Regions from separate parts of the Aliiglaciecola sp. 2_MG-2023 genome, predicted to be linked through region 4. Evidence: predicted binding sites of a transcription regulator. Region 4 holds the regulator's gene; each other region holds the start of a gene.
The links. The regulator FNR, encoded in region 4, switches genes on or off when oxygen is low (the NO sensors DNR and NnrR bind a similar motif). The targets are predictions, from matches to a motif close to TTGATCTAGATCAA.
Positions count from the first base shown of each region.

Region 1: a site for FNR is predicted at 6,386-6,399, ahead of atpD (F0F1 ATP synthase subunit beta). Genes of this name have one in related genera too.
Region 2: a site for FNR is predicted at 2,235-2,248, ahead of ccoG (cytochrome c oxidase accessory protein CcoG). Genes of this name have one in related genera too.
Region 3: a site for FNR is predicted at 4,419-4,432, ahead of frdA (fumarate reductase (quinol) flavoprotein subunit). Genes of this name have one in related genera too.

Region 1 is NZ_JAUORY010000013.1:64,763-72,827, forward strand. Features, by position in the region: RNA gene ssrA (transfer-messenger RNA) at 237-596, shown strand; gene Q4567_RS13930 (hypothetical protein) at 853-1,137, opposite strand; gene Q4567_RS13935 (hypothetical protein) at 1,368-1,964, shown strand; gene Q4567_RS13940 (hypothetical protein) at 2,448-3,578, shown strand; gene corA (magnesium/cobalt transporter CorA) at 3,957-5,024, shown strand; gene Q4567_RS13950 (6-phosphofructokinase) at 5,238-6,317, shown strand; gene atpD (F0F1 ATP synthase subunit beta) at 6,454-7,920, shown strand; gene Q4567_RS13960 (F0F1 ATP synthase subunit epsilon) at 7,910-8,065, shown strand, end outside.
Region 2 is NZ_JAUORY010000015.1:37,256-45,320, reverse strand. Features, by position in the region: gene Q4567_RS14850 (flavin reductase) at 21-548, opposite strand; gene Q4567_RS14845 (malonic semialdehyde reductase) at 600-1,190, opposite strand; gene rutR (HTH-type transcriptional regulator RutR) at 1,526-2,203, shown strand; gene ccoG (cytochrome c oxidase accessory protein CcoG) at 2,350-3,780, shown strand; gene Q4567_RS14830 (serine/threonine protein kinase) at 3,777-4,760, shown strand; cobalamin riboswitch at 4,802-5,031, shown strand; gene Q4567_RS14825 (TonB-dependent siderophore receptor) at 5,101-6,966, shown strand; gene Q4567_RS14820 (thiol:disulfide interchange protein DsbA/DsbL) at 7,114-7,767, shown strand; gene Q4567_RS14815 (thiol:disulfide interchange protein DsbA/DsbL) at 7,798-8,065, shown strand, end outside.
Region 3 is NZ_JAUORY010000003.1:278,455-286,519, reverse strand. Features, by position in the region: gene Q4567_RS05110 (prenyltransferase) at 1-1,001, shown strand, start outside; gene frdD (fumarate reductase subunit FrdD) at 1,026-1,418, opposite strand; gene Q4567_RS05100 (fumarate reductase subunit C) at 1,415-1,798, opposite strand; gene Q4567_RS05095 (succinate dehydrogenase/fumarate reductase iron-sulfur subunit) at 1,795-2,514, opposite strand; gene frdA (fumarate reductase (quinol) flavoprotein subunit) at 2,511-4,295, opposite strand; gene Q4567_RS05085 (SDR family oxidoreductase) at 4,543-5,292, opposite strand; gene Q4567_RS05080 (histidine phosphatase family protein) at 5,328-6,029, opposite strand; gene Q4567_RS05075 (acyl-CoA dehydrogenase family protein) at 6,149-7,375, opposite strand; gene Q4567_RS05070 (LysR family transcriptional regulator) at 7,482-8,065, shown strand, end outside.
Region 4 is NZ_JAUORY010000005.1:232,825-240,889, forward strand. Features, by position in the region: gene Q4567_RS07555 (heavy metal translocating P-type ATPase) at 1-2,249, shown strand, start outside; gene ccoS (cbb3-type cytochrome oxidase assembly protein CcoS) at 2,272-2,457, shown strand; gene Q4567_RS07565 (sulfite exporter TauE/SafE family protein) at 2,454-3,119, shown strand; gene fnr (fumarate/nitrate reduction transcriptional regulator Fnr) at 3,145-3,882, shown strand; gene uspE (universal stress protein UspE) at 3,997-4,929, shown strand; gene ttcA (tRNA 2-thiocytidine(32) synthetase TtcA) at 5,066-5,953, shown strand; gene Q4567_RS07585 (patatin-like phospholipase family protein) at 5,969-7,030, shown strand; gene Q4567_RS07590 (DUF2987 domain-containing protein) at 7,049-7,678, opposite strand; gene Q4567_RS07595 (glucosaminidase domain-containing protein) at 7,675-8,065, opposite strand, start outside.

The DNA of each region.
Region 1 (8,065 bases), on a different contig from region 4:
ATCTTATCATCTCTATGCCCTAGGTTGTCAAAATGCTAATGCCAGCCCCATTGAGATTAAATAAGGTCTAATCCGCCGTGTTTTATTCAGAGCAATTGAACAAAAATAATACTCAAAAACGCAAACTATAAAAAAACGATTAAAACCCAAGCACTTGAAGTAAAATTTATTGTCCCCACATATTGTTTTAGAGAAGGATGTGTTATCCTATCTGCTACTTGAAAAAGTACTACATCGGGGCTGATTTTGGATTCGACAGGAATCGGGATGCCTTAGGTGCATGCAGAGGTGCGGTTTGCCTCTTTAAACAGCCGCAAAAAAATAGTCGCAAACGACGAAAACTACGCACTAGCAGCTTAATAACCTGTATAGGCCCTTCCACTTCAGCCGTCTTCTATTCGTGAAGGTTTGGAAGGTCATACTAATAGAATAGCGAGGGAAACTTGTCCGAGGTTGAACCGCGAAATAGTATCGGAACAGCTACTAGGAATCCTGTTTGTCGGAGTCCAAAATAGTTAAATAAAAGACAAAATAAGCATGTAGTACCGACGGTTGAAGCTTTCTGGACGCGGGTTCAAGTCCCGCCAGCTCCACCAAATTTACGTTCGACGAACGACAAAAACCCTGCCAAAGCCACTAAAAACGGTGATTAACAGGGTTTTTTTATGCGTTTTTGATTGGATAAGGTTCGCTAGTGACCGTTGATAGTTTGATTTTTAGGGGGACATTTAGGGGTACAAATTAGTGTATCTACCGCTATAAACTTCTCTATGCAGAACAGCCAACTCAGGATGTAAATCCACTGGATATATTTCAACGGCTGACTTATTGGTGACCCCACAGATATATGGGTTATGAGGTTATCAAAGCCCAGATATTGAAAATTCGATTTGCGTAATATAAAACAATGAGTGCCATTAAAGCGATTTGAATGGCGATGCTCAGCGCTTTTGCGCACAGTGCGCCTGCTATTGCGCCAATTAACACCCCCGCTAAGATTGGAAGTGTGTCGCCACTACCTAAATAAAATTCATATCCAATATTTCCACCAACAATAGCGCCTAACGCCGCGAGGTACCGGATGAAAGTGAGTTCACGTTTTGAGGAAGCGAGTGTACCTAAGTCATTATTTGACATTTTAATTCCATTTAAGGCAAATGTATTACATTAAATTAGGAGACTCTTTCACAAATTTCAAATAAATAACTTTAACAATCAATTCGTCTTCAACTAACCCGTTAAAATATGCGCTAAATGCCAATAAAAAAGTCGCCCCCCTAAAACACACTGTTCAAATATTGACCAATAAAATACTTAATGGCAGAATTAAATTACCCTAACACGATTTAAGCGCAAGGAAGGATCCAATGGTAAATATACTAACGCTCAACCGCTTTTTTAGTTGTTTATTCTTATTAGTAACGCTTTTTTACGCCAATAATGCGAATTCAAACCCAGTTTGTAATATTTATTATGGACTCTACGCAAAAAGTTTGTCCCGAGACATGCAGTTTAATTATGCTGATCATTCTACAAGCATTAACAGCAACAACGTCTTGGAATTAGTCAAACAATATAAAGAAAATGCAGAACAGGTAATAGACAATTTAAATAAGTTAATTGCCACTAATGCTAACTCTCCTAAGATGACACCATATAAAAAGATGAGAGAGCATTATTATATAATTGCTGACATGGGAACCCTAGGTTACGCAATTATTAAAGCCGAGATGGAAAATGATGTTGACCTATTCGTTGGTCTAGTGAAAGGACTATACACTGAAAAATTCAAGCCCTTAACATTCCCCCTCATTAATAGAGCCGCAATCGAATACAGGAAACATCAAATTAGAACCGTTAAAATTGCTGAAGAAGAAAATGCAAGGCAGAGTGTATTGAGTATTTATCGCTCCTTGTATGGCAACAATGGGAATTTATTAACTAAATATGATCCCTGTACTTAAGATCAATTTAGATAATCGGGTCTAACTAAATATTGGATATTTGAATACTTCTATATGCCTTAAGTGCTGCAATATTTATTACCTTTTCAAACAATGTCCACCATGTTATTTGAGATGACCTCTTATCAATAACATTCAGAAAAACCGTATGATTCTCTATTATTTAAATGGCAATAATTTTTCAATTAAAGTAAGAAGACGAATGACGAATTTGCCAATGATTATCACCAGTTTATCTGTTTGTATGGAAACCTGAGGAATTAGCGACTTGCTAGTAATGGACACCTCTAAAACTTCACTCACTAATCTTAGTGTCTAAGCATCTTGATACAGATAAAACAAAACCGTTAATTAAGCTTAAATTACGTATTATTCTAGATAACTTGGCTCTATTTAGAGTCTAGTTAATCATTTTAAAATCTGCTGATATACATTTAAATTTAAAATATTTCTTTGAATTATAGGCATTTTATAAGGACATTTATGTTCGTAAACATAAAGCGTGTATTAAAGCTTGGAGTAGCTTTATCGCTTATCGTTGTTAACTCTATTGTTGTGCTTTATATCGGTAGAGATCGCTTTCCTTTGCCAGAATGGTTTTCACACCCCATATCTTATATCGATGGGTTGATTGACCACAAAAACGAACGCATTTCCCAGCAAAATTTAACTTTCGAAAACTCTAAAAAACAACAAAATGTAGAACCACGTGTTAGTTCTAAACAAGCCAGTAAAAAAACTGCAAATGCCAATTTAATTAATCATACTGAGTTATCTGCCAGCGACGCAGTATGCTCTGATAAGCGGCCTAAATCTGCGAGCAAGCAAATATACACATGGATAGATGATAGCGGCACTCGCCACCTTAGCGATAAGCCACGTAAGATTGACAGTGCCACTCCGGTTTCAGTGATAGGAACAATTCGCCCCGAAGAACTATCTATTAACTACACTGGCACTCACCCGCCATTTAGTCTCCAACATAAAATTGAATCGCGGGTTATGGCAAACAAAGCATTATTTGCTCAGATCACTCCAAAACAATTAGTAAAGCCGATAACCATCAATTTTAGATTATTCACAGATGTAAATAATTACAGCACTTATCAGAAACGTATAGCCCCCTCTGTTAAGTCAGCAATCGGATTTTACGCAAGCAGTATAAATGAGTCAGTTGTTATGATGAATAATGATGACCAGAGTGTTAATACAGCGGTCCATGAAGCAATGCACTCGATTAATCGTCATTGGTTTGGACACATGAATAGATGGCTAAATGAGGGGATCGCTGAATATGCCGAAACAAGTCACACTGATAACCCTTTGTATAACCATTGGGTAACTCATATCCGTAAATTTGGCGCTATTCCACTGGTAACCTTATTTAATGCAAATCAGCACCACTGGGACACTCAAAGAACCGAAATGTATGCTACAAGCTGGGCGTTCGTAGCATTTTTGATGGATAAGTATCATAAAACACTATCTCGCTTATTGCAGGAAGAGAATATTAACGGATGCAATGTTGTCAACATCAGCGATATGGAACGCATATCATCTCAAAAATTGTCAGTATTACAGCGTGAATTTGATAATTGGTTGGCAAGAGTATAAACACTTAACTAGCGTTAACATGAATTTGATAGTTGAAGAACCATGTAGTGCTTTCGAACACATACCGACCTCTGTTGAATAACTTTTACAGTTATTAGTATCAAATTATTACTCCATCCTCAAAACATATCGCAAATAAAGGTTCCCCCCAACAAAGGAGGGAAAACAGCCCTCCCCTTTAAAATGGTGCTTGCTGCGTCGATAATTAAAATGTCTGTATTGCTTCACGAGTATTCGGGGTGAACGACCAATTATGTGGTTAATTAAATCTGTTTCTAGTTTAATGATGATGTTACATCTTTTCCTGTAGTGCTAAATTAGCAACGAAATATAGCCTAGAGTTAGTGGTGTTATCTAAGCCATCATATAAGGACAATTATGAAACTATTCCGCAAACAATATGGTCAGCCAGGGGCGCAACCAGGGCTTATTGATGCATCTGTTGATGGGGCGGTTAACATTACTTTGTTTAACTACAATGAACATCAAGTGGTTGAACAAAGTGGTATTACGGTCGAACAATGCATGGAATACGTCAATAAAGACAATATCACTTGGGTGCACGTTCAGGGTAATCCTGACAAAGCATTATTGAGTCATTTGGCAACGAATTTTGGAATACACGAGTTATATATTGAGGACGTTGCCAACCGAGCCGAACGGCCTAAAATAGAAACCCACGATGGTCAAATTTTCTCTATTTTTTCGCTACCTGTGCAAAGCGAATCGAATATTTATCTGCAACAAGTTAGCTTATTTTTAATGAAGGGCACTGTGGTTTCTTTTTGCAGTGGTCAATTCAACCCGTTCTCTGGCGTCAAAACCAGATTAAACCTTGCTAGCGGCAAGATGCGAACCCATAAAGCTGACTACTTGTTTTACAGTTTAATTGATTCCGTGGTTGATTGGTGCTTTCCGGTACTGGAAACTTATGCGCAGCTGATTGATTCAACAGAAGAGCTATTATTAAAAAATCACGATAAAGAAATCTTACAGAAAATTCATCAATTACGCCGCGATGTGGTTTTACTAAGAAGGCAAATTTGGCCACAACGAGAGCTGCTTAACCAACTCATCAGAGACGACACGCAAAGCCTAATAAGCGCAAAAACTAAAGTTTTTTTAAGGGATTGTTACGACCATAGTATTTCGTTACTTGAATTAATCGAAACCTACCATGAAATGACAAATGGTTTGATGGAGCTGTACATGAGTTTAGTTAGTTTGAAATTAAATGAAGTCATGCGGGTATTGACCATCATTGCCACGCTATTTATACCACCTACTTTTGTGGTGGGTATTTATGGCATGAATTTCAATCCCAGCGCCGGCCCTCTGAGTATGCCTGAATTATTGTCACCCTACGGTTACCTGGTAGTTTGGTTAATTATTTTAAGCATGGTTTGTGGCATGTTGCTATTTTTCAAAAAACGAAAGTGGTTATAGTCGGTTTAAAATGAGAGATTAACTGACGACATACCCGCATATTTGCTTTGCGAGATGGAACAAACTCGCCTCTTCTTCTGCTATTTTGATATACAAAGTAAGGGTTATTACTAATAGCGCAATCACCAGACAGTGGTAAAGTCGTTGGGTGATACTCCCCGATATAAATAGATGACCAATATCAATTATTAGAATACGTAGGAAGTTTAAAAAATGCGGATAGGCATTCTGACTGGCGGTGGTGATTGTCAGGGTTTAAATGCAGCAATACGCGCTGTAGCAAAATCGTTAATGTTAAACAACAATGCCGAAATTATAGGTATCGAAGATGGTTTTGATGGCCTACTAAAACGTAAAGTACGTCAATTAAGTTATGCTGACTGCAGTGGGATCTTACCCTTAGGCGGTACCATTTTAGGTACCAGTAATAAGGCAAATCCTTTTGATTACCAAGGTAAAGACTGCTCACAAGATGTGCAGTCTTATTATCAAGAGCTCGGTCTTGATGCCATAGTGATGATTGGCGGTGATGGCACTATGTCAATTGCCTATGAACTAACAAAACTAGGTATGAATATTGTTGGGGTTCCGAAAACAATTGATAACGACTTGATGTGCACCGAACGCACATTTGGTTTTGAAACGGCGGTATCAATTGTAACCGAAGCAATTGATAGATTGCGTACCACCGGCCATTCACACAAACGAATTATGATCCTTGAAACCATGGGACGTTACGCCGGATGGATTGCGCTACATGCAGGCGTTGCAGGGGGAGCAGATGTCATTCTGATTCCAGAATTTCCTTATAATCTGGATGAAATCGTCTCAGCATGCGAATTAAGAGCCAGTGATCAGCACTATTCTATTATTGTGATTGCAGAGGGCTCAAAACCTGAAAATGGATCTATGGCCGTGCAACAAACGATTTCTGACAGCCCAGATCCGATACGTTTAGGCGGTATTTCAAATGTACTTAAAAGTCAGCTGGAAAAACGCTTAAGTATTGAAGTAAGAGCAACCTCTTTAGGACATATTCAGCGCGGCGGTTCGCCCACAGCAAATGACCGTATTTTTGCTACAAACGTGGGTACCTTTGCAGCAAAACTGGTTACTGAAAAACAATTCGGACGGGTTGTTGTACAACAAAATAACCAATTAACCAGCGTCCCTTTAGAACAAGTCGCAAATCAAACCAAAGGGGTTTCAGTGGACGACCTAACCCTGCAAAGCGCCATCTCGTTAGGTATAAGTTTTGGGGTTGCTAAGCTAGAAGATACGTCTAACTCTTAAAACCCAATAAATATAAATAAATTAGCGATAACCTTTACTTAATTTATAAACCATTATCATTTGTGAGTTTGATCGAGATCAATTCGCAAGCAGCAATGAAATTTATAATGATCATGTCAACTAAGGTGCATCGTAAATGTCGAGTATAGAATCCTCTGATTCATTAATAGAAGATGGGCAACACGCACCTAGTCAAGTCGGTGTAGTCAGTGCCGTGCGCGGTAGCATTGTCGAAATTAAGTTCGAACACAAACCGCCTGCTATTCATAATATTATCTATGCTAAAAATCGCACTATCGCGTTAGAAGTGCTTACCCAATTACCTAATAATAAAGTACGTACCATTGCATTGACCCCTACTCAGGGTTTAGCTAGAGGTATGCAAGCTGAAGACTCTGGCCAGCCTCTTACCGTGCCTATCGGCAAACAAATCATATCGCGTATGTTTAACGTGTTCGGCAGCCCTATTGACGGCAAAGATTTTGACCAAAACTGTGAACGTCGCAGTGTGCATCAAAATCCCCCGCCGTTATCTAAATTATCCAGTCAATTACAAATTTTCGAGACCGGAATAAAAATTGTCGATGTTTTATGCCCACTCGAACGTGGTGGCAAGGCGGGTTTATTTGGCGGTGCTGGTGTGGGTAAAACGGTACTTTTAACAGAAATGATCCACAACATGGTCAGCCATCAAAAAGGAGTGAGTATCTTTTGTGGTATTGGCGAGCGTTGCCGTGAAGGTGAAGAGCTTTATCGGGAAATGAAGCAGGCTGGCGTGCTGGATAATATGGTTATGCTATTCGGACAAATGAACGAGCCGCCCGGTAGCCGCTTTCGAATTGGTCATGCCGCCCTCACTATGGCGGAATATTTTCGTGACGATGAACACAAAGATGTTTTGCTATTAATTGACAATATTTTTCGGTTTATTCAGGCCGGCTCTGAGGTATCTGGCCTGATGGGACAAATGCCTTCGAGGATGGGTTATCAGCCAACATTGGGTACCGAGTTATCCGGTTTGGAAGAGCGCATAGCGAACACGCAAAATGGTGCGATAACATCGATACAAGCGGTGTATGTGCCTGCCGATGACTTCACCGATCCTGCCGCAACCCATACTTTTTCACACCTTTCGGCAACATTGGTACTTTCCCGAAAACGTGCCAGTGAAGGCCTATATCCATCCATCGACCCGCTGCAATCCAGTTCAAGTTTAGCAACAGCAAATATCGTCGGTGAGCGGCATTACAAATTAGCTCAACAAGTCAGACAAATACTCGCTCAATATGATGAATTAAAAGACATTATCGCGATGCTTGGATTAGAGCAGCTTTCTAATAAAGACCGTAAAATAGTTACTCGTGCCCGTCGTTTGGAGCGCTTCTTTACACAGCCTTTTTTCACTACGGAACAATTCACTGGCATGCCAGGAAAATTTGTTAGTTTGGAAAGTGCCCTAAGCGGATGTGAGCAAATTCTGCGGGGTGATTTTGATGACTATCCTGAAAGTGCGTTATACATGATTGGTGACGTTAGTGAAGCCTTGAAATCAAAAAGTGATAGTGCAGAGGCAGGCCAACAGGACAACCAACATGCAAGTTAAAATTTTACTTCCCCATCAAATATTTTTGGAAATAAAGGATGTCATCAGTGTTGTAGTCGAAACCCCCGAAGGTAGTTTTGGGATTTTACCCAATCGACTGGACTGCGTGACACCTGTGGTGCCTGGTATTTTAACCTATCAGGTA
Region 2 (8,065 bases), on a different contig from region 4:
AGGAAAACTGACAGTTGCTATTAATCTTGTAAATGATGATACCCGCGTTGGTAATACACCAGCGCCCCAGCCGTTTCATCCCGTTTAACGGCTACCACTTCACAGAAGAAGACATCGTGTGTGGCAACACTTTGAATATGAGTCACTTTACAGTCAAAGCTCACTGCCGCATCAGCGAGCACAGGTGAGCCCGTTTTCAGTGTCTCCCATTTCCCGACTGCAAAACGGTCTGGCATTGTTGCCTTACCACCGAATATATTAGACAGTTGTTCATGGCCTTCGGAGAGTGTATTTATTGCTAAGTAAGGACTATCAACAAATGCACTATGTACTGATGTACTGCGATTTAAACATACTAATAATGTCGCCGGGCTATCACTTACACTGCATACAGCAGTTGCGGTAAACCCCACATCTCCACTGACAGTAGATGTCGTTACTACGTTCACAGCACCGGCTAAACTTGCCATACTATCTCTAAAACACTCGGGGCTAATGCAAGATATCCCTTCAGATTGTGAAGATAACTGTTGTGTATCTGGTTCCACTGGACCACTCCTAAGTACATTTGCCTTTAGCTGGAGAGTAAAGCCAAAGGACTATAAAATTTTACAAGCTTCTTCAAACCCCAAACGCGGAAGTCGCTTATGCACTTTTGTGCCATCGCCGTATCCTAAGTTAATCAAGAAATTCACTTTCCACGTACTGTTTTCGAAGAAAATTTGATTCAGTAGTTCAGGATTAAACCCTGACATTGCCCCTGTGTCTAGCCCTAGCGCTCTGGCAGCACTAATTAAATAAGCGCCTTGTAGCGAACTATTGCGCATAGCGGTTTCATAGGCTGCATCAGGGCTGGATGTAAACCAACTGCGAGCATCAGCATAGGGGAATAATCTAGGTAGCTGTTCATAAAATTCACTATCGTATGCAACAATGACGGTACAGGGTGCGCTCATTGTTTGTTCCACATTGCCCTTAGATAAAGCAGGTTTTAGTTTTTCTCTAGCCTCATCAGAGCGAATAAATACAAAACGAGCAGGACTACAATTTGCCGAGGTTGGGCCCAACTTAACTAGGTCATATAACTGCAACAATAATTCTTCAGGTATGTTTTGGTCTTGCCAAGCAGTGTGAGTATGGGCATGAGTAAATAATTGCGCTAACGCGGTGTCATCTAATTGGGTTGTCATGTTTTTAAATTCCAAAAATGGGTTGGGTTAAAGGCACTTCACATTAAGCTTCTATTTAACATCCATTCAAATGGTGATTGAGGGGTTAAAATAAACGCTGACTAAACTCATCAGTTTTATACTCTACACCTATGTTAGGCATAAACAAAAAAACTGTCATTTGGCATCTGTCATTCCACCAGCTTGCAGTTTAGAAGCTGCACAAAGTGCTAAACATAAGAACTACAATTAGGCTAATTATTAAAAATTACAAACTCTTGGGATTGCTTAATTTCTCAATCTTGGTTAAAACATAGTGGACAGGGAATAAACTAAAATGGGATATAAGTAGACATATGAGTTCAACATTAGTGAAAAAAACACAAAAAAAGTCGAAACGTGTCTCAAGCCCCAAAACGCAAAGTAAGCGTACTGAAGCAAAACGCAATAAACGAAAAGTGATAATGCAAGCGGCCCTCGACTTGTTTTCGAGTAACGGTGTGCACGGCACAAGTGTTGAACAGATCGCAGACTTAGCCAAAGTATCGAAAACAAACTTACTCTACTATTTTGCCAGTAAAGAACAGCTTTATGTGGAGGTAATTCAGCAATTATTAGACGTTTGGTTAATGCCGCTACAGGGGTTTAATTCAGAGCAAGATCCCATCGAAGCCATTTCGAATTATATCGAAGTAAAATTAGCTTTATCTCGCGACAACCCCAAGGAATCTCGTTTATTTTGTATGGAAGTAGTGCAAGGTGCTCCGCTTTTGTTCAATCAACTCGAATCACCACTGAGGGCAATTGTTGAAGCCAAAGTTCAAGTTATTTCAGGTTGGATTGAAGCAGGTAAACTGGCGCCAATCGATCCCTATCATTTAATTTTCAGTATTTGGGCAACAACCCAACACTATGCTGATTTCCGTGTGCAAGTGGAGGCTGTAACCGGTCAAAATTTAGACGACCCGGAATTTTTTGCGTCGACCTTAAATAACATTCAGTCTATTGTTCTTAACGGGGTGCGACCTAAATAGGGTTGAATCGATAAAAAAACCAGTTAATTCATTGATCCAGATTAACAACTAGCGAGCAGTCTGTGCGATAATAGGGGGATTAATTACTAACCTATAGAAATTTCGAATTCGCCGGAGTTTCTAGCAGTCCCGTAAAGGAAAGATGAATGAGTGAACGCATTCCAATCAAAGATATATCCACTGTAAAAGTTCACCAACCAGAAGCCAGTCAACACGAAAACGCGTACACCCCACGAAGTCGAATATATGTCCGCGCTGTTGAAGGCACACTAGAAACCTTTCGACGTTTTTTTGGCTTAATATTTCTTGGCATTTTTGCGCTCATCCCGTGGATTCAATTTAACTCACATCAAGCGGTACTATTTGATATTGGAGCTCAGCGCTTTAATATATTTGGTCTGACTCTTTGGCCTCAAGATTTAACCTTATTGGCTTGGATCCTTATTATTGGTGCCTTCGCATTATTCTTTGTAACCACCTTTGCCGGACGAGTTTGGTGTGGCTTTATGTGTCCACAAACCACTTGGACTTTCATTTATATTTGGTTTGAAGAAAAAATAGAAGGTGCTAGAAACAAGCGGATTAAATTAGACCAGCGTGAAATGGATTTCGACAAATTCTGGCGAAAGGCCCTGAAACACTTCGCTTGGGTGTCGGTGGCCTTGTTAACAGCATTGACCTTTGTCGGTTATTTCACGCCGATTAACCAGTTATTTATTGATTTCTTTACCTTTGACGTTAGTTTTTGGGCGGGCTTTTCAGTCATTTTCTTTACGGTTTGCACATACGGTAATGCTGGCTGGATGCGTGAAATTATGTGTACTCACATATGCCCCTACGCCAGATTTCAATCAGCAATGTTTGATAAAGATACCTTTACCGTTGCGTATAATCCAACTCGAGGCGAAAAACGAGGACCTCGTTCCAGAAAAACCAGTCACGAAGAGATTAAACAAAAAGGCATTGGTGACTGTATCGATTGCAACTTGTGTGTTCAAGTGTGCCCAACAGGTATAGATATTCGCAATGGTTTGCAATACGAATGTATTAACTGCGGTGCCTGTGTAGACGCGTGTAATGGGGTAATGGAAAAAATGAATTATCCCAAAGGACTCATTAGCTTTACGTCAGAACATGAATTGGCCGGCGGTAAAACTAAGATATTCCGTCCCAAATTGATTGGTTATGCCATAGTACTGTTTATCATGACCTCTCTTTTGGCCTATGAAATTATTGCTCGGGTACCACTAGAAGTAGACATTATCAGAGACCGAAATTCGTTATTCAGAGAAACAAATGATGGTCTAATTGAAAATGTTTATACCTTAAAAGTACTGAATAAATCCCAAGCTGAGCACACCTATAAAATTGATGTGGTTGGCTTAGAAGGCAATAAATATATCGGTCCAACTCAGGTGACTGTTGCTGGCGGGGAAGTGTTGAACTTACCTATTAGCATCGCAATCGATCCCTATGCGTTAAATGAAACCGTGACTGAATTTCAGTTTAAGGTGACCTCAACAGACAGTGACGATCCTGTTCAAATGAGTGAAACTAGTAAGTTCATATATCGATGAGTGACTCAATTGCGACTACCTTTGATTTTGCGCAACTTGGTCCTGATACAATACTGGATGCCATTGAATCCCGAGGATACCTAGTAGATTCGGGATTGTTGGCACTGAACAGTTATGAAAACAGGGTTTATCAATTTATTTGCGATGATAAGCGTCGATATGTGGCTAAGTTTTACCGACCACAGCGCTGGAGTCGCGAGCAAATTCAGGAGGAACATGACTTCGCACAAGAACTGCATGATCATGAAATTCCTGTGGTTGCACCTTTACGCACCAATAATGAATCATTACATAGTTATCAGGGTTTTTACTTTGCCATCTTCCCATCGGTTGGTGGCAGACAATTTGAAGTCGATAATCTAGATCAGCTTGAATGGATGGGACGGTTTATCGGTCGCATCCATCAAGTATCTAAAGGCCAGCCGTTTAGTTTCCGTCCTACTTTTAGTATTCAAGAGCATTTGCTTGATGCAAACGCAACCTTGCATAAAACCGAACTTATCCCCAGCAGTTTGCATACGGCTTTTTTTACGATTTTAGAACAAGTTACTGAATTAGCGGCAAGCTTGTATAAACCGAATTCATCCATTCGTCTGCACGGCGACTGTCATCCAGGCAATATTCTATGGCGAGATGGCCCAACCTTTGTCGACTTAGATGATTGTAGAATGGGACCTGCAATTCAGGATCTTTGGATGATGTTGTCTGGTGATACCTACCAACAACGAATCCAAATGGACACATTGGTAGAAGCCTATGAAGAATTTTCACAATTTGACAGCAGCCAACTCAGTTTAATTGAACCATTGCGAGCTATGCGTATGGTCCATTATATGGCTTGGTTATCCCGCCGTTGGCAAGATCCTGCCTTCCCGCAAGCGTTCCCTTGGTTTGCCGACGCCAAATATTGGGAACAACAAATATTAGCGTTAAAAGAGCAATATTCCGCACTCCAAGAGCCAAGCTTGACCTTATTTTAATTACAAAATTATAAAATCCTATTTTTTTAAGAACAGATAGATATAATGCACACCTCTTAGGTGCCACCACTGGTGGTTAAACGGGAAGACAGTGCAATCAGATACCAATCTGATTAATGCTGACGCTGCCCCCGCAACGGTAAGCAAGTGATACTCAAGGGTATTTTTGATTAATAAGTTACCACTGTTTGAAAAAATGGGAAGGTTATTAATCGAGTCTTTATTAGGACACTTGTGAGCCCGGATACCGGCCTGAGAAGCATAGGTTTGTAGTCAAAACTCCAAACTGTAATTCATATGACATAGTACTCGGGCGGAGTACTTAACAAGGCTAAACAACATGCAAAATAAAACGACTCTTTTAGCGTTAAGCGTTAGCTTGGCACTGGCATCTCCCTCTCTCTATGCGCAAACACAAAAACAGCAAAATCAACAAGACATTGAAAAGATGACCGTTGTGTCTAGCCGTATTCAATTGCCAACCAATCGACTAGCCACCAGTGTTTCAGTATTAGATGAGAGCGATATTGAAATGCAAACAGCTCTCAATGTAACTGAAATTTTACGTCAAACGCCAAGTGTCGGCGTGTCTAATTCTGGCGGTTTGGGTAAAAGTACTGTGGTTAGAATTCGTGGTGAAGAAGGGTTCAGAACCAAACTATATATTGATGGCGTGGAACTCAGTGACACTTCATCTCCTCAAGTTGCGCCGATTTTTGATGATGTTCTGATTGATCAGTTGTCGCGAATAGAAATATTGCGAGGCACCCAAGGTCTTTCCTACGGCGCAGATGCCGGCGGCGTTATAAGTATGTACAGCAAGCAACTAACCAAAGGTTTTGAAGCCAGTGGTACACTTGCAGCAGGGTCTTTTGATACACAAGTATTAAACGCTAATGTTGCTGGCGGCAACAACAGCGGTTCATTTTCGTTGTCAGCATCGAAAGTTAAAAGTGACGGTTTTAACGCGCAAGTTAGCGATGAAAGCGGTGAAAAAGATGGCTACGATAACCAAACTGTTCACTTTAAAGGCCAACTGGAATTAACTGATAAAATTGCAGCTTCTTTGGTATTTCGTAATGTTGATGCAGAAAATCAATACGACGGCTGTTACGACAACACCACCTTTGCACAAATTAATCAGTGCACAACGGAAGCGGATCAGCAAACTTTCCGTGGCGCTTTGAGTTATCAAGACAGTCATAGTCAACACCAAATCGCTTACAACAAAACGGATGTTGAAAGAGATTTTATCAATAATGGTGAGTATGGATTTACCAATTCAGGCACTATCGATAAGTTTGAATACATTGGAAGTGTAAACTGGAAACAGCACGATCTTGTATTTGGTCTTGAAAAAGAAACCCAAGAAATCGAAAGCAGTGATTTAGACAGAAGTCAGAAAAGTCTATTTGTTGAGTGGTTAGGTCAGTTTTCAAATCAATTGGCGTTTAATCTAGGCTACAGATACGACGACAATGACACCTTCGGTAAACACAATAGCGTCCGCTTAGGTGCAGTCAAAGTAGTTTCATTTGATTTTGCGGATGTAAAATTTAAAACGACATACGGAACCGGCTTCCGGGCGCCAAGTTTGTATGAGCAAAGTTATAACGATGGCCCTTATGCATACGGTGAAGCTGCAGGCTTGCAATTGGCCGAAGAAAATAGTGAAGGTTTGGATCTGGGTTTCGTCATCGATACTCATAATGGATTGAGCGCTGAAATGGTATTTTTCAAACAATCCATCGAAAACGAAATCGTATTTGATTTAGCTGCTTACCAAGGATATTTGCAGTCTTTCGGTGAAAGTGAATCTAAAGGGGTTGAAACAAGCGTTGAACAAGTATTCGCTAACGGATTAAAAGTCTGGGCTAATTATACCTACAATGATGCACAAGACAGTGACGGTGAAGTTCGTTTGAGAAGGCCTAAAAATAAATTCAACCTAGGTATTAGACAAGCTTGGTTAGATGACAAACTCAGTGCTGAATTGACCTATAGAAGTGTCAGAAATGCGGTAGATATTGGTGGCGTGGAAATAGATGACTATCAACTTACGAACCTAACTGCCCGTTGGCAAATAGTTGAATCAGTCAGCATCAAAGCGGGTGTAAACAACCTTTTTGATGAGAACTATCAAGAAGTAAATGGCTTCAATACCGCAGGCCAAAACTTTTTTGTCGCAACGACGATTAGCTTGTAGAAATAATGCAAGATACAAAAAACCGCTTCGAGAAGCGGTTTTTTTATGCATTTCATCCACAGATTGTATTCATCTGACTGATTAACTATACCTAATCTTTTACTAGCTATGATAACCTTTGATAAATTTTTGAAGGAATTGATTGATATGAAAAAACTATCAACTGTATTAGCGTTATTTTTACTATTATCTCTGCAAGCCTGCTCCAAAGAGAGCTCATCAGAACAAGCCGAAATTCCATCTAAATGGAAAGAAGGTAAACATTACCTAGTGATTAATGATGAGGTTTCTGAAAAGCCTGAAGTACTAGAGTTCTTTTCTTTCTGGTGTCCTCACTGTTATAACTTCGAACCTATTGTTGAACAGATAAAACTAAAGTTAGATAAAGATGTCACATTTAAAAAGGTGCATGTTAACTTTATGCGTTTTACCAGCACACAAATACAAGATGCCGCAACAAAAGCCTTGTTAATAGGCAGAACTATGGACAAAGAAGAAGAAATGAATAGTGCTATTTTTAGTTATATTCATTTACAGCGTCAACCTATTACAGGCACACCTGAGTTAAGAAATATTTTCCTAGCCAAAGGCGTTGATACTGCCGAGTTTGATAAAGTGGAATCTAGCTTCCAAATTAACAACCTACTCAAGCAGAATAATCAAATTATAGAGGCCTATCGTGAACATTTGAGCGGTGTACCAAATTTCATTGTTAACGGAAAGTATCAAGCCCAAATTGTAGAAGGTATGACAAGGGATGATATTGCGGATTTAGTTGTTTGGTTATCTAAACAACGTTAATAACCTTATTTTTTACAGGATTTTATTTATATGATTTTTAAATTAACGCGCAATCTTTTAATAGCATTTGTATGCGCAGTTCCAACTCTTGCAATGGCCCAATCTAAGTGGGAAGAAGGTGAGCACTACACGGTATTAAAAGAGATACCAAGTGAAACCAAGCAGGTGCGCGAAGTATTTTCATTTTGGTGTCCACACTGTTTCACATTCGAGAGCATTGCCAAAGATTTAAAAAGTAAACTGCCAAGTGACGTGACCTTTACCAAAGCCCACGTGAACTTTATGGGAGGTGCTGAAA
Region 3 (8,065 bases), on a different contig from region 4:
TGTCACAAGCTATATGGATTCAAGCTCTCCGAACAGTGCCTCAGGTTGATAAAACATGCTGGGATGGTTTAAATATATTGACTAAATGGCTGGTGGCGAGCCGCTTTTCAGTCACAATCATGAGTTTTACCTCTGCCATTATTGGCATTTTGTTGGCATTGAGTACTGCTACGGTGGATTTTGGCTTAGCTGTTTTATGTATTATAGGTTTAGTGTTGGCTCATGCTACCAATAACTTGCTGAATGACTACACAGATTCGGCTAGAGGTGTGGACAAAGGAAATTACTTCCGCACCCAATATGGTACTCATGTGTTAGAAAGTGGACTGTTAACCAAAAAGCAGTTGATGGGATACATCTCAGTAACTGGCGCGTTAGCCCTTGCATGTGGGTTTGTCATCATTTATCTGCGCGGCATTGATGTACTGTGGTTACTGCTCGCAGGTGCGTTTTTTGTGCTGTTTTACACTTGGCCGTTGAAAAAACTGGCGTTAGGAGAGTTATCGGTATTAATTGTTTGGGGGCCATTAATGGTAGGGGGCTCTTATTATGTCAGCAGTGGACAGTGGAGCGTAGCAGCCATGTTAATTGGTACTTTGTATGCGTTAGCACCCACGGCTGTTATTTTTGGTAAACATATCGATAAAATGGATATGGATAAAAGCAAAGGCATTTATTCATTACCAGTATTATTAGGTTCTACTTACGCAAGAAAAGCCGTTCAATTTATGTTGTTGTCTCAGTATTTTCTGGCCGCGTATATTTATTTGAGTGGTTATATTGGTATCAGTATTTTGGTCTTGTTATTGGCCGTACCTACCCTTATCCACACATTCAAAGTGTTTAATCACGAGCGGCCAACTAGCATGCCTGATGGCTTTCGAAAAGAAGTCTGGCCGCTATGGTTTGCGCCTAACGCGTTTCAATATACACGTAAGTTCAGTTTGTTTTTCTTAGTGATGTTAATACTTGAAAATATTATTGCGGGTTTCAATTTATAAGCGATTAGACCTAAAAAAAGGCCCTTAAGCAATCACACCCGTTAGCCAAATTCCAAGGGTTAACACGCCTATTAAACTGGCAACACCATAACAAATCACTTTGATGAGTCCATGGTGTTGCACTTTTAGGTCGTGTAAACCGTGGCGAATCCGGTGCGCTGCATGGAAGCTTGGCAAAATGATAAAGGCGCCGCTAAACATCAGTCCCCAAAAACTGAAAAACCAATTATGAGCTTGCGAATAGCTAAATTCGATCAGTCCTATAGGTTGCAGTAGACCGAAAAATAGGATTGCCGCGGGAATAAATACTGCAAAACAAACACCGCCAGCGCTGAATAATGCCCACCACACAGGTTCACTACTGCGCTGGGGTTTTGAAGAGGTATTTGTCTCTTTCATAGGTGTTTGAACATTCATAAACTTCCCCAAAATAACCAGCTAAATAAAACGATGACTGATAGTACGCCAGCCCATTGCCCTGCTATTAACAAATTGGCTGGTACGCTTATTTGACCAATACGAATCGGCATGACTCTCGGAAATAACTGAAAGAACGTCCATGCGTGAAATAGACTGGCAAACAAGGCTAATGCGTTTAGGGCTAGCACCCAAGGTTGGCCCATTGCGGTTTGCCAGTTGGTCCATTGACTTTCACCTTGCCATAAACAGTAAACGCCAGAGACTAAACACAAGATAAAAAACGTGAGGGGCAATACTGTCGCTTCGCGCAACATATAAGCTTTAAACTCATTGTGTTTTAACCACCAGGTTCGAGAAAGCGTTGTGCGATAAGTCATAAATTCCCCTTAAATAATTGGATAATCATGTCTTTAGCTGATTCAACTTTTGATTGATTGACTGCTGCCGCGGGATCTACATTTTTCGGACAGACTTTTGAACAAAAGCCGACAAAGGTGCAGCTCCACGCGCCTTCCTCGGTATTCAATAAAGGCATTCGTTGCGCTTTTCCATGATCACGACTATCTAGGTTATAACGATGTGCTAGGGTAATCGCTGCAGGCCCTAAAAATTCAGGATTTAAGCCAAATTGTGGGCAGGCCGCGTAACATAGTCCACAGTTGATACAATCGGAAAACTGCTGGTATTTGGCCATTTGCGCGGGCGTTTGTCGGTTCGCTTCAGTGGGGTTTTTATCATCGGCAATAAGATAGGGTTTGACCGCTTCTAGGTGAGTTAAAAACGCATCCATATCCACTATTAAGTCCCGCTCTACCGGCAAATGGGCTAGCGGTTCTATGACTACTTCGTCGTGGTAGTCACGTAAAAATACTTTGCAGCCTAGTTTCGGAACACCGTTGACCATAAGTCCGCATGAGCCACAAATCGCCATTCTACAAGACCAACGAAAGCTCAATGAAGGATCTAGCTCTTCCTTGATGTAATTGAGGGCATCAAGCACCGAAGTGCTGTCGTCAACGGGAACGTTAAATTGTTGAACAAAAGGGCTTTGAGATGTTTCTGGTAGATAGCGAGCTATACTGATCGTTTTCATGATGAGACTCCTTTGCCTGCATCACCATAGGCTCTTGCTGCTGGTGGTAATAACGAAATATCAACCGGCTGCCAAGCTAAATGCGCATCACCATTGGCTTGATAATAAACCAGACTATGTTGTAAATACTGCTCATCGTCACGCTGGGTGCAACCTTCATCAAGGCGCTGGTGAGCACCTCTAGATTCACGGCGCAATAACGCCGCTAAGCAGGTTGCTTCAGCCACATCTATACCAAACCCAAGCTCGATACACTGCAATAGCTCGGTATTGTAGCCAAGGCTTTTATCTGCGATTGTTATTTGTTGATAGCGTGTTTTGAGCTCTCGGATGGTGTTCAGCGTTTGCTGTAATCCTGCTTGATCGCGATAAATTCCACAGCCTTGTTCCATGGTTTTTAATAACTCCCGTTTTATCGCTACCCAACTTTCTCGACCTTGTTGATTACGCAATGTGGTTATACGTTGTTGTTGAACTTCAAACTGAGCTTCTAAATCAGCTGAGGGCGTGAGTTCTCGCTTTTGACTAAATGCTACCGCTTGCTCGCCGGCTAGACGGCCAAATACCAATAACTCACTGAGCGAATTGGAACCTAAGCGGTTAGCCCCATGCAGGCCAACCGAAGCACATTCTCCGCCGGCAAAGAGTCCTTTTATTGAGGTTTCACACTTGGCATTGGTGGTGATCCCGCCCATGGTGTAATGCACCGCAGGGCGCACCGGTATAGGCTCCTTGACTGGGTCTACATTGACATAGGATTTTGCCAGCTCACATATAAAGGGAAGGCGTTCGTGTAAGTAGGCTTTTCCGAGGTGCCGTAAATCAAGATAGACAACGTCACTGTCGCCGAAGCGGCCAGTACGTCCTGCCTGTTGTTCATGCCAAAACGCCTGTGACAGTTTGTCTCTAGGCCCCAGTTCCATGTATTTATTTTTAGGCTCACCTACAGGTGTTTCCGGACCTAAACCGTAATCTTGCAGGTAACGGTAGCCCTGTTTGTTGAGCATTAAGCCACCTTCACCACGTGAGGCTTCAGTAATCAGTATTCCTGAACCTGGCAGGCCGGTGGGATGGTATTGCACAAATTCCATGTCGCGCAGCGCCACACCATGACGATAGGCAAGTGCCATACCATCACCGGTTACAATGCCACCATTGGTGTTGAAGCGAAATAGTCTTCCTGCACCACCGGTTGCCAAAATAACCGATTTAGCTCGAATAAAATGCAATTCACCTGTGGCGATTTCCAAGGCGACAATGCCCGAAATTTGTTCATCATTGACTAACAAATCGAGCACAAAAAATTCGTCTAGACGCTGGATTTGATTAAAGCGTAAGGAGGTTTGAAATAACGTATGTAACATGTGGAAGCCGGTTTTATCGGCTGCAAACCAAGTGCGTTCTATTTTCATGCCGCCAAAGCGACGAACTTGCACTGAACCATCTTTTCTGCGGCTCCAAGGGCAACCCCAGTGTTCCAATTGCACTAATTCTTGATGAGCATGGCGCACGAAGTAATCGACTACAGATTGCTCTGCTAACCAGTCACCACCTGCGACAGTGTCTTCAATGTGCGCGGCAAAACTATCATCTTCACGGGTAACGGCCGCTGCTCCACCTTCTGCCGCAACAGTGTGCGAGCGCATAGGATAAACTTTGGAAACTAAACCGATACTTAAATTAAGACCGGCTGCTTGTGCCTGCTCAGCTGCAGCAATACTGGCTCGTAACCCCGCACCGCCACCTCCAACGATAAGTACATCATAATCTTGGTATTTCATTTGGTCCCATTCCCTATAGATTTGTTATCCAACCCAAAACAAGTATTCGCTAAAAGGTGATATCTCTAGGTAGATAATATAACCATAAATAAACTGTGGTTAATACTGTTAAACGACTAAATAATGACCTTGATCAATTAATTTTATTTAGTGGTCTTGTTTAGGGGCATTATGTGGGGGAGGAGACTGGGTGTTTTTGGCAGACCGCGATCATAATGAACAAAGCAAGCCATAGCTTGCTCGTTGTTTAACTCATTTTCTTTAACCAGCTCAGTGGAGCTATGCTCAAAATTGGCCGAATGACTGCCCAAGGCCATTTAGGCACGTAGCTGTTTGCGCCTTCTTTTTCTATCTCTTTGATAATTGCTTTACAGCCGGTTTCTGTATCTACAATAAAGGGGACTTTTTTAACTTTTTCGTTAATTTCACTTTTGATAAAACCAGGGTGTACGGTGGATACTTTAATGGGGGTATCCAAAACGTCAATTCTGATTCCTTCAGTGAGTGAACTTAGTCCGGCTTTGGTGGCGGCATAAACGTTCATCGCTCTTCGTGCTCCACGAATCGCGCTTATCGATGAAATGGTCACTAAATGGCCGCTATTCTGCTGTCTGAATATTGCCATTGCAGCTTCACACTGTGCTAATGCCGAAACGAAATTGGTGATGGCTGTCTGCTTATTGGCGTGAAAGTATCCCGTACCTATGGCAGCTCCTTTTCCCATTCCTGCATTAACAATCACTCTGTCTAATTGTCCCAATTCTTGATGAAACTCGTTGAATACTTCGAATACCTGTTCATGGTTGTCTACGTCTAGCGATTTGATTGAGACGGTGATATTTGGGTTGATACTGAGTAGTTCTTGTTTTAATGCTTCTAATCGCTCAATACGGCGAGCGCAAAGTGCCAAATTTCGGTTCATTTTGGCAAATTCAATGGCCATGCCTTTACCTAAGCCTGAGCTGGCGCCGGTAATTAATATGTTTTTTCTGCTCATAATTGGCCTATGTTTTTGAGTTTCATGATTAAAAATTATTTATAGGTGATTAAAGATTTATGTTGACCTTCGAAATGACTATGGTCGTTTAAGGTAGACAAAAATACTCTAGATTGGGTATTTACTAACTTAGTAATACCGCAGTTTACCAAGGTCCAATTTACTTGCATTACATTGCTTGGCGGGATTCCTAACAAATATTGACTAACCACCGAAATCGGTCCACCGGAGGTGAAAACCGCTACTTTTTTGGCACCTTTTGCGTTGTTAATCACATTTTCTAACGCACCTTTTATGCGATTCAGGTATCGCTCCCATGACTCGACATATTCCTCACAGTGTTGGCCTGACATCCAGCGATTCATGGCGTCGTTGAATAATTTCTCAAAGGCTGCTTTTGGATTGTTTTGGGTTAATAACCAGTTTTTAACTGAAGGTGCATCAGTAAACTCCGGCCCCATTTGGGCAATTATGTCGTTATGATCGTATTCATTCCAATTGGCATCGAAATTCCAATTCGATTCATCAACTACGGATGACATCCCAGACAAACAATTTTGTAAGGTTTGTTTATGCCGTAACATACTGCCTAAAAACACCTTATCAAAGTCGCCTATCCGAGTCTGTAATGAATTACCTAACAGCTTAGCTTGCTGATGTCCGACATCCGAAAGCTTATCGTAATTTTGTTGGCCAAAAGAGGCTTGGCCATGTCTAATTAAATAAATGGCTGTCAAATTTTATCCTATTAAATCGTTGTTCAAAGCATCAAATAAGCTTGATGGTATCATCAAGCTTATAGCCTAGTGTATTCCCTTAGTATCTTAGATACTTACATTAACCAAGTAGGACAAGCTTACTTGTTCAAGTACTTTTTAAGCTCAATGCGAGTCACCATACCCTGATGCACTTCATCTGGACCGTCTGCAAGTCTGAGTGAACGAGCCCCGGCAGCAAAACGCGCAAGAGGGAAGTCACTGCACATGCCTGCACCACCATGAAACTGGATGGCCATATCAACAACATTTTGCAGCATTCTAGGCACAACCACTTTTATCGCTGATATCTCTGTCATGGCATTCTTTACGCCCACAGCATCTATTTTCCACGCTGCATTTAAGGTTAGCAGGCGAGCTTGATCTATTGCCATGCGTGCTTCTGCAATGCGTTCTTGGTTGCCTCCCAATTTTATAATTGGTTTTCCAAATGCTTGACGTGACTGTCCACGTAAAATGGCCAGCTCAAGGGCTTTTTCCGCCATACCGATAGCGCGCATGCAGTGATGTATGCGGCCAGGACCAAGTCTACCTTGGGCAATAGCAAAACCTTTACCCATGCCCATGATGATATTTTCTTTGGGTACGCGAACATTGGTAAAGTGCATTTCACCATGACCATAAGGAGCATCGTAATCGCCATAAGCGGTTAGCATGCGTTTAATTTCGATGCCTTTAGTATCAAGGGGAACCAATACCATGCTGTGTTGGGCATGCCGGTCATTTTCAGGATTGGATAAGCCCATAAAGACCGTAACTTTGGCATTAGGATGGCCTAAGCCGGTGCTCCACCATTTTTTACCATTAATTACCGCTTCGTCACCGTCTAGCTCTATGGTCGCCGCCATATTGGTTGCATCCGAAGACGCCACTTCAGGCTCAGTCATGCCAAAAACAGAGCGGATTTCGCCAGCTAACAAAGGAGTTAGCCATTTTTGTTTTTGTGCCTCAGAACCAAAATGGTAAAGCACTTCCATATTGCCCGTGTCTGGAGCATTACAGTTAAAAATTTCAGGGGAGAAGGGGACTCGGCCCATTTCTTCAGCTAAGGGAGCGTATTCTAAGCAGCTCAGTCCTTTGCCTAATTTATCGTCCGGTAGAAATAAATTCCAAAGCCCTTGTTTTTTAGCTTCTTTTTTTAAGTTTTCAACATCCGGGTGAAGCTTCCAGTTTTTCCAATCACCAGCGGGATTCATTTCTTCCATTTCCGCGTAGATCTTGCTCTCGATGGGATAAATGTGTTCTTGCATAAAGGCTTTTACGCGAGCAAGGTAATCTTGTGCTTTTTGACTGTGTTCGAAATGCATAATTGTCTCCGAATAATTAACGTGTTTATCTAGCATAAACACTGTTGTCATCTGAATGAAATGAAATATACTTAATTGGTTGTATGAATTTAATTCATGGTGGAGTGTGGCGGAAATAAAGCAAATTCAAAGGTTAGACTTAAATCTACTGAAAGTATTTGAAAGTCTGTATCTGGAACAAAATATGACAAGAACAGCCGATAGGTTGAATATCACGCCTTCAGCAGTGAGTCATGCGGTTAAAAGGTTACGTGATTGTTTGCAAGATCCCTTGTTCGAACGAAGCCAAAATAAAATGATGCCAACCCCCGCATGTAAACGAATGGCGCCGTTAATTATTGATAACTTGAGCCGTCTGAGACAAATTTTGCAGCAGTGGGGGGAGTTTGATCCACTCACCAGTGAACATCACTTTCGCATTGCTATGCATGATGCCCTTGAGCCCACCATTTTACCGAGTATTGCCAAAATACTGTTTGAAAAAGCGCCGAATATTACTTTTGCCAGTGTGAAAGTAGAACGTAATCAGCTGTCTAAAGCGTTAACCTCAGGACAGTTTGATTTGGCCTTTGATATTGCGATGCCACTCAAGCCGCCGATTCGTCATGAAAACGTTCGCAATGATAAATTTATGATTTTGATGGACAGGCTGCACCCCTTGTTTACATCTACTCATATTGATAGCTCTAA
Region 4 (8,065 bases):
GCAACGGACTAGAAGATTATTACCGCTTCAGAACCGAATTTGCCGACAAGGGAGATGAATTACTAACCGAAACACTCGATACCTTAAAAGCATACGATCATGAAGAGATTCAGCAAGAATTTGTGGTCGATGACGGCAGCCAAAAACAAATACAATTAACCATCGAAGGAATAAGCTGCGCTGCCTGTGGTTGGCTGATTGAAAAACAACTTTTAAAAACGCCCGGAATTAAACGAATTGCAGTCAACGTATCTGCACGTCGAGCAACGATTAATTGGATAGATTCAGAACTAAAACTTAGTGAAATCATCGGACAACTAGAATCTATCGGCTATCACGCACTTCCCTTCCAAGCAGACGAACATGAAGCCTCTTATCAGAAAGAATCCAAGAACTATTTAAAACGAATTGGATTGGCTGGCTTAATGAGCATGCAAGTTATGATGTTAGCCATTGGTCTTTATTTCGGCATTTTCGGTTCAATAGATGATGCGACCAAAGAGTTTCTTCATTGGGTTAGTTTTTTATTGACCACCCCGGTTGTGCTGTATTCTGGATTTACTTTTTATAAAAGTGCTTTTAGTTCTCTGCGGATGGGATCTGTAAATATGGATTTTTCGGTTTCAATCGCAATTATTGGCACTTTTGTGGCTAGTGCCTGGGCAACCATTTCCCATACGGGAGAAATCTATTTTGAATCCGTATGTATGTTTATCTTTTTATTACTGATTAGCCGATTTTTGGAACATCGTTCACGACATCAGGCCAGCCTAATATCGGCAAATATGTTTAAGTATATTCCATTAACGGCGATGCAAATTGATGACGATAATAAGCAAACTTCGGTATTAGCCAAACATCTTAAAAAAGGACAAAAAATAGTAGTCCGTCCTGGAGAAACTTTTCCAGTAGACGGGGTAATAATCAACGGAAATGGCAACGTGGATGAATCTATGTTGACCGGTGAATCAGAAAAAATCAGAAAAAGCACCGGCGCTCATGTCTATGGCGGAACCATTAATTTATCAGGTTCTTTTGAAATTGAAGTTGAAAACGAGCTTAAATTGTCCCTGGTGAACAAAATTTTACGCCTTCAAGAGTTAGCTCTTTCAGATAAACCCAAGGCAGCTGTATATGCAGATATTGCCTCCAAGTACTTTATTGTAATTGTTCTAGGTATCACCTTAATAAGTTACGTTGGCTGGCTGGCTTATCAACCAGAACGCGCTTTTTGGGTTGCCATATCAATCCTAGTTGCGACCTGCCCTTGCGCCCTTAGCTTGGCAACGCCGACGGCTTTAACCAGTGCAATAGCAAAATTAAATCAATATGGCTTATTAGTTAAAAGAGCAAATATTATCGATGTTATGCCTGATGTCGACACCGTGATTTTTGATAAAACAGGCACGCTAACCAATGGACATTTCAGTGTAAGTGACGTCGAGCTCTTTAACGCAGCAGATGAAACTTTTGTTTATAATTTAGCTGCCGGATTAGAACTCTATTCAAAACATCCGATATCTCACGCGTTTCAATCTCAGACCCCCTGCGCAGTTTCCCAAGTAGTTACTGTGGCGGGAAAAGGTTTACAAGGAACCTACCAATCTCAAGTCGTTAAGATAGGTAACATAAGTATTCTTGATAACAGTGATGGTTTACGACCCACTGAGGATGACTCTCGAGTTTATCTGCAATTGGGTAAGCAATTAATTGCTGCATTTAGCGTAAAAGATGTAGTTAAAAAAGACGCAAAACAACTCGTCGATGACTTACGCAGCAAACAATTGGTGATGTTAAGTGGTGACTCAGAAATAAACGCGTCTTTGGTCGCTGATTCTTTAGGTATCCCGAACGTTTATTTTAGACAAACGCCAATACAAAAACTGACATACATTCAAAACTTACAAGCCAAAGGACACAAAGTTTTGATGATTGGTGATGGCATCAATGACGCCCCAGTTTTGGCCGCTGCTGATGTATCAATTGCGGTAGGTGACGCCAGTGACATGGCGAAACGTTCTGCCGATATCATTTTATTAAATTCAAAATTAAGTAATGTTAAGTTTGCTGTTAGTATGGCGATTAAAGTGCGTACCAAAATCAAACAGAACATGGTTTGGGCCATTGGCTATAACGCGTTAATTCTTCCCCTAGCAGTAGCCGGATATTTAAGCCCGTGGATGGCCGTAATTGGCATGTCGTTAAGTTCAATTATTGTGGTCGCAAACTCTATTCGTTTACTACGTTAACCAGCGCTAATAGGAAATTAAAGTGAGTATTATTTATGTGCTAATCCCCATCGCTATTGTGCTAGTACTGTTAGCCATAGGGATCTTTTTTTGGGCGGTCAAATCCAATCAGTTTGAAGATTTAGAGCGTCAAGGATACAACATTCTATTCGATGATGACGTGGATAAAAAAGTACAAGTAAAAAAGCCAAAAACTAACGACAAATGAACGACTTAAGCTGGTTTTCTGCAATATTAATCGGACTTGCTGGAAGTGTGCATTGCGCTGGGATGTGCGGTGGAATTGTGACCTCATTTACGTTTGCATTACCAAAGAATAAGTCACAATGGCCGTATTTAATTGCCTATAATTCAGGCCGCATTTTATCTTATAGTTTCGCTGGCGCAATCGCTGGGCTGTTGGGTCAGATCGTCACCACAAAATCCTTTATCAATCCTCAAGCACTGACCCTTTTTGGCGGAGTATTTATGGTTCTGCTTGGATTATATGTGGGACAGTGGTCAAAACTACTGGTTAAAGTAGAAAAAGTTGGCGCTATTTTTTGGCGTAAAATTAGTCCCATATCAAAGCGTTTCATTCCCTTTAAACACCCAATCTATGCTGTACCCTATGGCCTAATCTGGGGCTGGTTGCCCTGTGGATTGGTTTATTCGACGTTAACATGGAGTGTTTCCACCGGCAGTGTGGTACAAGGTGCTATCACCATGTTTTGCTTTGGCTTGGGCACTTTGCCCATCATGTTAGCAATGGGAGCCAGCGCCAGCCAAATAAGAGGATGGTTGACCCAACCAGTGGTAAAACGAAGCGTTGCAGTCTTATTATGCTTATTTGGCTTGATTTTATGTTACCAAGGGATTCATAATTGGTAACTAATGAATTAATTGGAATTAACTAATGTCAGATCCGAACAAGTTCAGTATTCGCTGCCAAAACTGCAGTTTTAATCACCTATGTATACCGGTGGCTCTGAATCAGACTGAAATGGAGAGTTTGGACGAAATCATAGAACGCAAGCGCCCTTTGCATAAAAATGATCAATTAACTATTCCTGGGCAAAAATTTACGTCGCTGTTTGCAGTAAGAACGGGCTCATTTAAATCTTACATAACCTCTCCCGATGGCGAACAACAAATTACAGGGTTTCATTTTCCCGGTGATATTGTCGGCTTTGATGGACTATTTTCTGAAAAATATCAAAGTTATAATCAAGCGATGGAAACCTCCATGGTTTGTGAGTTACCTTACGACAAGTTAGATATTATGAGCGCACAACTTCCTACACTGCGCAAAGAAATGCTTAAAATTATGAGCACAGAAATAAACCAAGATCACAGTCTCATGATGTTATTAAACAAGCGCACAGCAGAAGAACGTCTTGCCCACTTCCTAATTAATCTATCAGATCGTTTTCGCTCCCGCGGTTTTTCTGAATTAGAATTTAATTTAACCATGACCCGAAACGAAATTGGTAATCACCTTGGTTTAACTGTTGAAACCGTCAGTCGTTTACTCACCCGTTTTCAAAAAGAAAATATCATCAAAGTTGATGGGAAATTTATACAAATTCTCAATTTGGCGGTACTTAGAGAGAAACTTGGTGAACACGTTTTAAATAAACAAGCCTGCGGTTAAGTCTTTTAATTTAAATTGATTCAGGTCAAAACAATTAGTCTGTTAATTGGCAAACTAGCTAAAGTAGCCATACACTTAATATACGTAGTGTAAACGTTTGAAGGGAATTAATTTATGTCCGTATTTAACAAAATACTAGCTGTTGTAGACCCAACTACAGAAGATCAAAAAGCGTTTAAAAGAGCGCTTTTATTGGCAGAAAAGACCGGCGCCAGTATTACTGCGTTTCTGTCCATATATGATTTCTCTTATGAAATGACCACTATGCTCACCGTGGATGAAAGAGAAACGATGCGCCAAGCTGTGGTGGATGACAAAACCGATTGGCTTGCCAATATAGTTGAACCCCTAGCGGCTAACTCATCTATTTCAGTAGATATAAAAGTGGTCTGGCATAATCGGCCATATGAAAGTGTATTGTTCGAAGTGATTGATCACAGCTATGATTTAATCGTCAAAGGAACCCACGAGCATGACACCCTAAAGTCAGTGATATTCACCCCGACTGATTGGCATATCCTACGTAAATCACCGGTTCCAGTTTTACTTGTTAAAGAACATGATTGGCCTATTAATGGCAATATTTTAGCTGCGGTAGATGTGGGCAGTGAAGATGAAGAACATCATAGCTTAAACAAGTTAATCACTAAAACCGCTGGATTGATGGCTGATTTACTGGAAGGACATGTAAACTTGGTTAATTCTTACCCAGGTACACCGGTTAATATTGCCATCGAAATACCAGAGTTCGATCCGGTTGGCTATACAGAGTCAGTTAAACAACACCACGCCAAATGTATGCTTGAGCACGCTCAAGAATTCAATATCCCACAAGAAAATCAGCATCTTAGTGAAGGTTTGCCTGAGGATGTCATTCCTTCAGTGGCAAAAGCTATCGACGCAGAGTTAGTGGTTATCGGTACTGTAGGTCGCACCGGTATTACAGCCGCCCTTATCGGTAACACGGCTGAACATACAATAGATTCACTCAATTGTGACGTTTTAGCAATTAAACCAGAAGGCTTTGAGTGTCCTCTTAAACATTAACCTTACATAACCTTGTGATACTTAGAAAATGACTGCAAACATTTAAATTTAGGGTGTTTATGTCCTTTATGAGGACAGGTATAATCCGCGCTGATAGCAATGTTTTTCTAGGAATAAGATGAGTAAGGTCGAGTCTCTGTCTGAGAGTAAAAAATACAGTTTTAATAAACTTCAAAAGCGCCTAAGACGAAATGTAGGCAAAGCAATTGCCGATTTTAATATGATCGAAGATGGCGATAAGGTAATGGTCTGCCTGTCTGGCGGAAAAGACAGTTACACCATGCTTGATATTTTAATGTTTCTGCAAAAGATTGCGCCAATTAAATTTGAAATTATTGCGGTTAATTTAGATCAGAAACAACCAGGCTTCCCCGCTGAGATACTGCCTAACTACTTACAAGAATTGCAAGTTCCATTTGAAATCGTCACGGAAGACACCTATTCGATTGTAAAAGATAAAATTCCAGAGGGAAAAACAACTTGTTCACTATGCTCTAGATTACGCAGAGGGATACTTTACAAGACGGCAACCCGACTAGGCGCAACTAAAATCGCGTTGGGGCACCACCGTGACGACATGTTAGAAACACTATTCTTAAACATGTTTTATGGCGGACGCTTAAAATCTATGCCTCCCAAGTTAGTCAGCGATGATGGCAAACAAATGGTCATTCGTCCCCTAGCCTACTGTGCTGAAAAAGAAATTACCCAATATTCTGATTTAATTGAGTTCCCGATTATTCCTTGTAATTTATGTGGCTCGCAAGAGAACCTACAACGCAAAGTTATTAAAAACATGCTAGTAGACTGGAACAAGCGTTTTCCGGGTAGGATTGAAAGTATGTTTAGGGCAATGCAGAATGTCGTGCCTTCGCATCTTGCCGATAGTGAACTTTTCGACTTTAAAACCTTAGAGACGCAACAAACACCGTTTGTTAACGGTGATATTGGATTTGATCAAGAAGATTTTTCTACACCTTCAACAAGTGCTGATGACACTGTCAAAATAATCAATATTAGTTAAGGATCATTTTAGTAAATGAAAATTGGATTAGCACTAGGAAGCGGCGCTGCTCGAGGTTGGGCGCATATCGGTATAATACAGGCGTTAGAAGAACTAGGCATCAAGGTTGACGTGGTCGCTGGTTGTTCCATTGGTGCCTATGTAGGAGCCGCGTATGCAAGCAATAAACTGGATCCACTCGCAGAATGGGCAAGCTCTCTAACTGAGTGGCAAGTTTTAGGACTGTTAGGGGTTGGATTTCGTAAAGGTGGACTGGCTAGCGGAATTAAAGTGTTTAAAGCCCTCGAAGACAATTTTTGCGAACGAGACTTTGAACACTTATCCAAACCCTTAGGTGTTGTGGCGACCGATTTATATAGTGGTAAAGAGGTTTCATTTACTCAAGGTCCTATTGCGGATGCGGTTAGAGCATCCTGTGCAATACCTGCCCTGTTTCCACCCATTGCGCACAAAGGCCGTTGGCTAGTGGATGGTGCTGTGGTCAACCCAGTGCCGGTAAATCTTTGTCGGCAACTAGGTGCTGACTTTGTTTTTGCGGTTAATCTAAGTGCAGATTTTAGGCCTGAAGTTCAAGCTCAATATCAAATGGAACATGAAAATAATCAAAAACGAACCAATGATTTTTTTAATAAAAGTCAGTCGTTTATGCAGCGTCTTTTCAGTGGCAAGTTCAAAAAAGACAATGATATGGACGATGATGAGCTTGAATCTTTAGAAGATCTAGAAAACATGGCACTGGATTCTGACTTTGACGCCAATAGTGAAGAGCAAATAACCACCTCAGAAACTCAGGTAGAAACGCCGGAGCAAGTAACGGCGACGCAAAAATCATCAAATGTTAAATTAACTGACAATACCCCTAGTATGTTAGGTGTCATGTCCAGTTCGTTAGATATCCTTCAGGCAAGAGTCACCCGCTCGCGATTAGCTGGCGATCCCCCCGATATACTAATTGAACCCCAGTTACGCGACTTTGGCATTATGGAGTTTCATCGCGCGGCTGAGTTAATTGAAGAGGGGCGTCAAAGCGTCAACCGTGTTGCTGCGCAGATTAAATATCAATTGCGTCTCGACTAATTCACTCTACGGATATCGTTATTTGGTTATTGCTGTCACGCGATATGGGGCTTCAGAAAACTGGATCTGATTGCCCTGCTCTAGCCAGTCTCCGGTAATTACTGCATGATGTTCATCGAGATAAATTTCGGCAGGAATAGAGTCTCTGTCAACATTATCGAAATAAAACTGCAAGCCGGTAACTGACGGCATTAGGAACGACAAAAAGCTGCCCATATCATCAAAAAACACTGTGTATTGCTGATACAAATCTTGTAACTCTTGATGTGTATATTGCTGTTTTAAATAAGAAGGTTTAGTTTCCAACTGAACTGACATGTCACATTGATTATTATTTTCTAATAGTTCAAATTCGACAATTGCTTTAGCTTGGCTTAATGCTTTTTCGGTGGGTAACAAAAACCGGTTTTCAGGCGTTACTGTAACAGGTAGTGTGACTTTTTGAGTGACTATATTAGCGGTTTTAATTTCACATAAATCGCCATTTCTGACGTTTTTAAAACCAAATGCAAATTGCAATGCAGGTGTTTCTTCATTATCGATTTTTTTAAGGTGACTGTAAAAACTTGAGTATTCAACTGAAAGTGTATCAGCAAAAGCCAAACCACAAAAACTAAACAACACTAAGGTAAAACTTAAGATTTTCATACTGGTAAAAACTTCCTATTGAAACGTATCATATTGATTAACTCTTCGATATATTCATCACCCCGCTGGGAGTAACTTTTCAACCCTTTGGCTAGCTTTTCTGCTGTAATTTGTTTGTCGTTTTCACGCAAAGATAGACGAATCGCCCTTAACTCTTTATACGCATCATGTCGATTTAAATTGCGGAAATAGGTACTCACTGCGTGATCCAAACTTTTAAACTTAGCCACCTCATGAGCGGCATCTTCATTTCGCCGTTTTGGTACAAAACCGCACCCTTTTCGGAAACACCAAAGTCCAAAAAAATTATAACCTTTTTGAGCAAATCGAGAGGTTCCCCAAGCTGACTCGTTCGCTGCTTGCATAAGCACCAACTCAACAGGAATA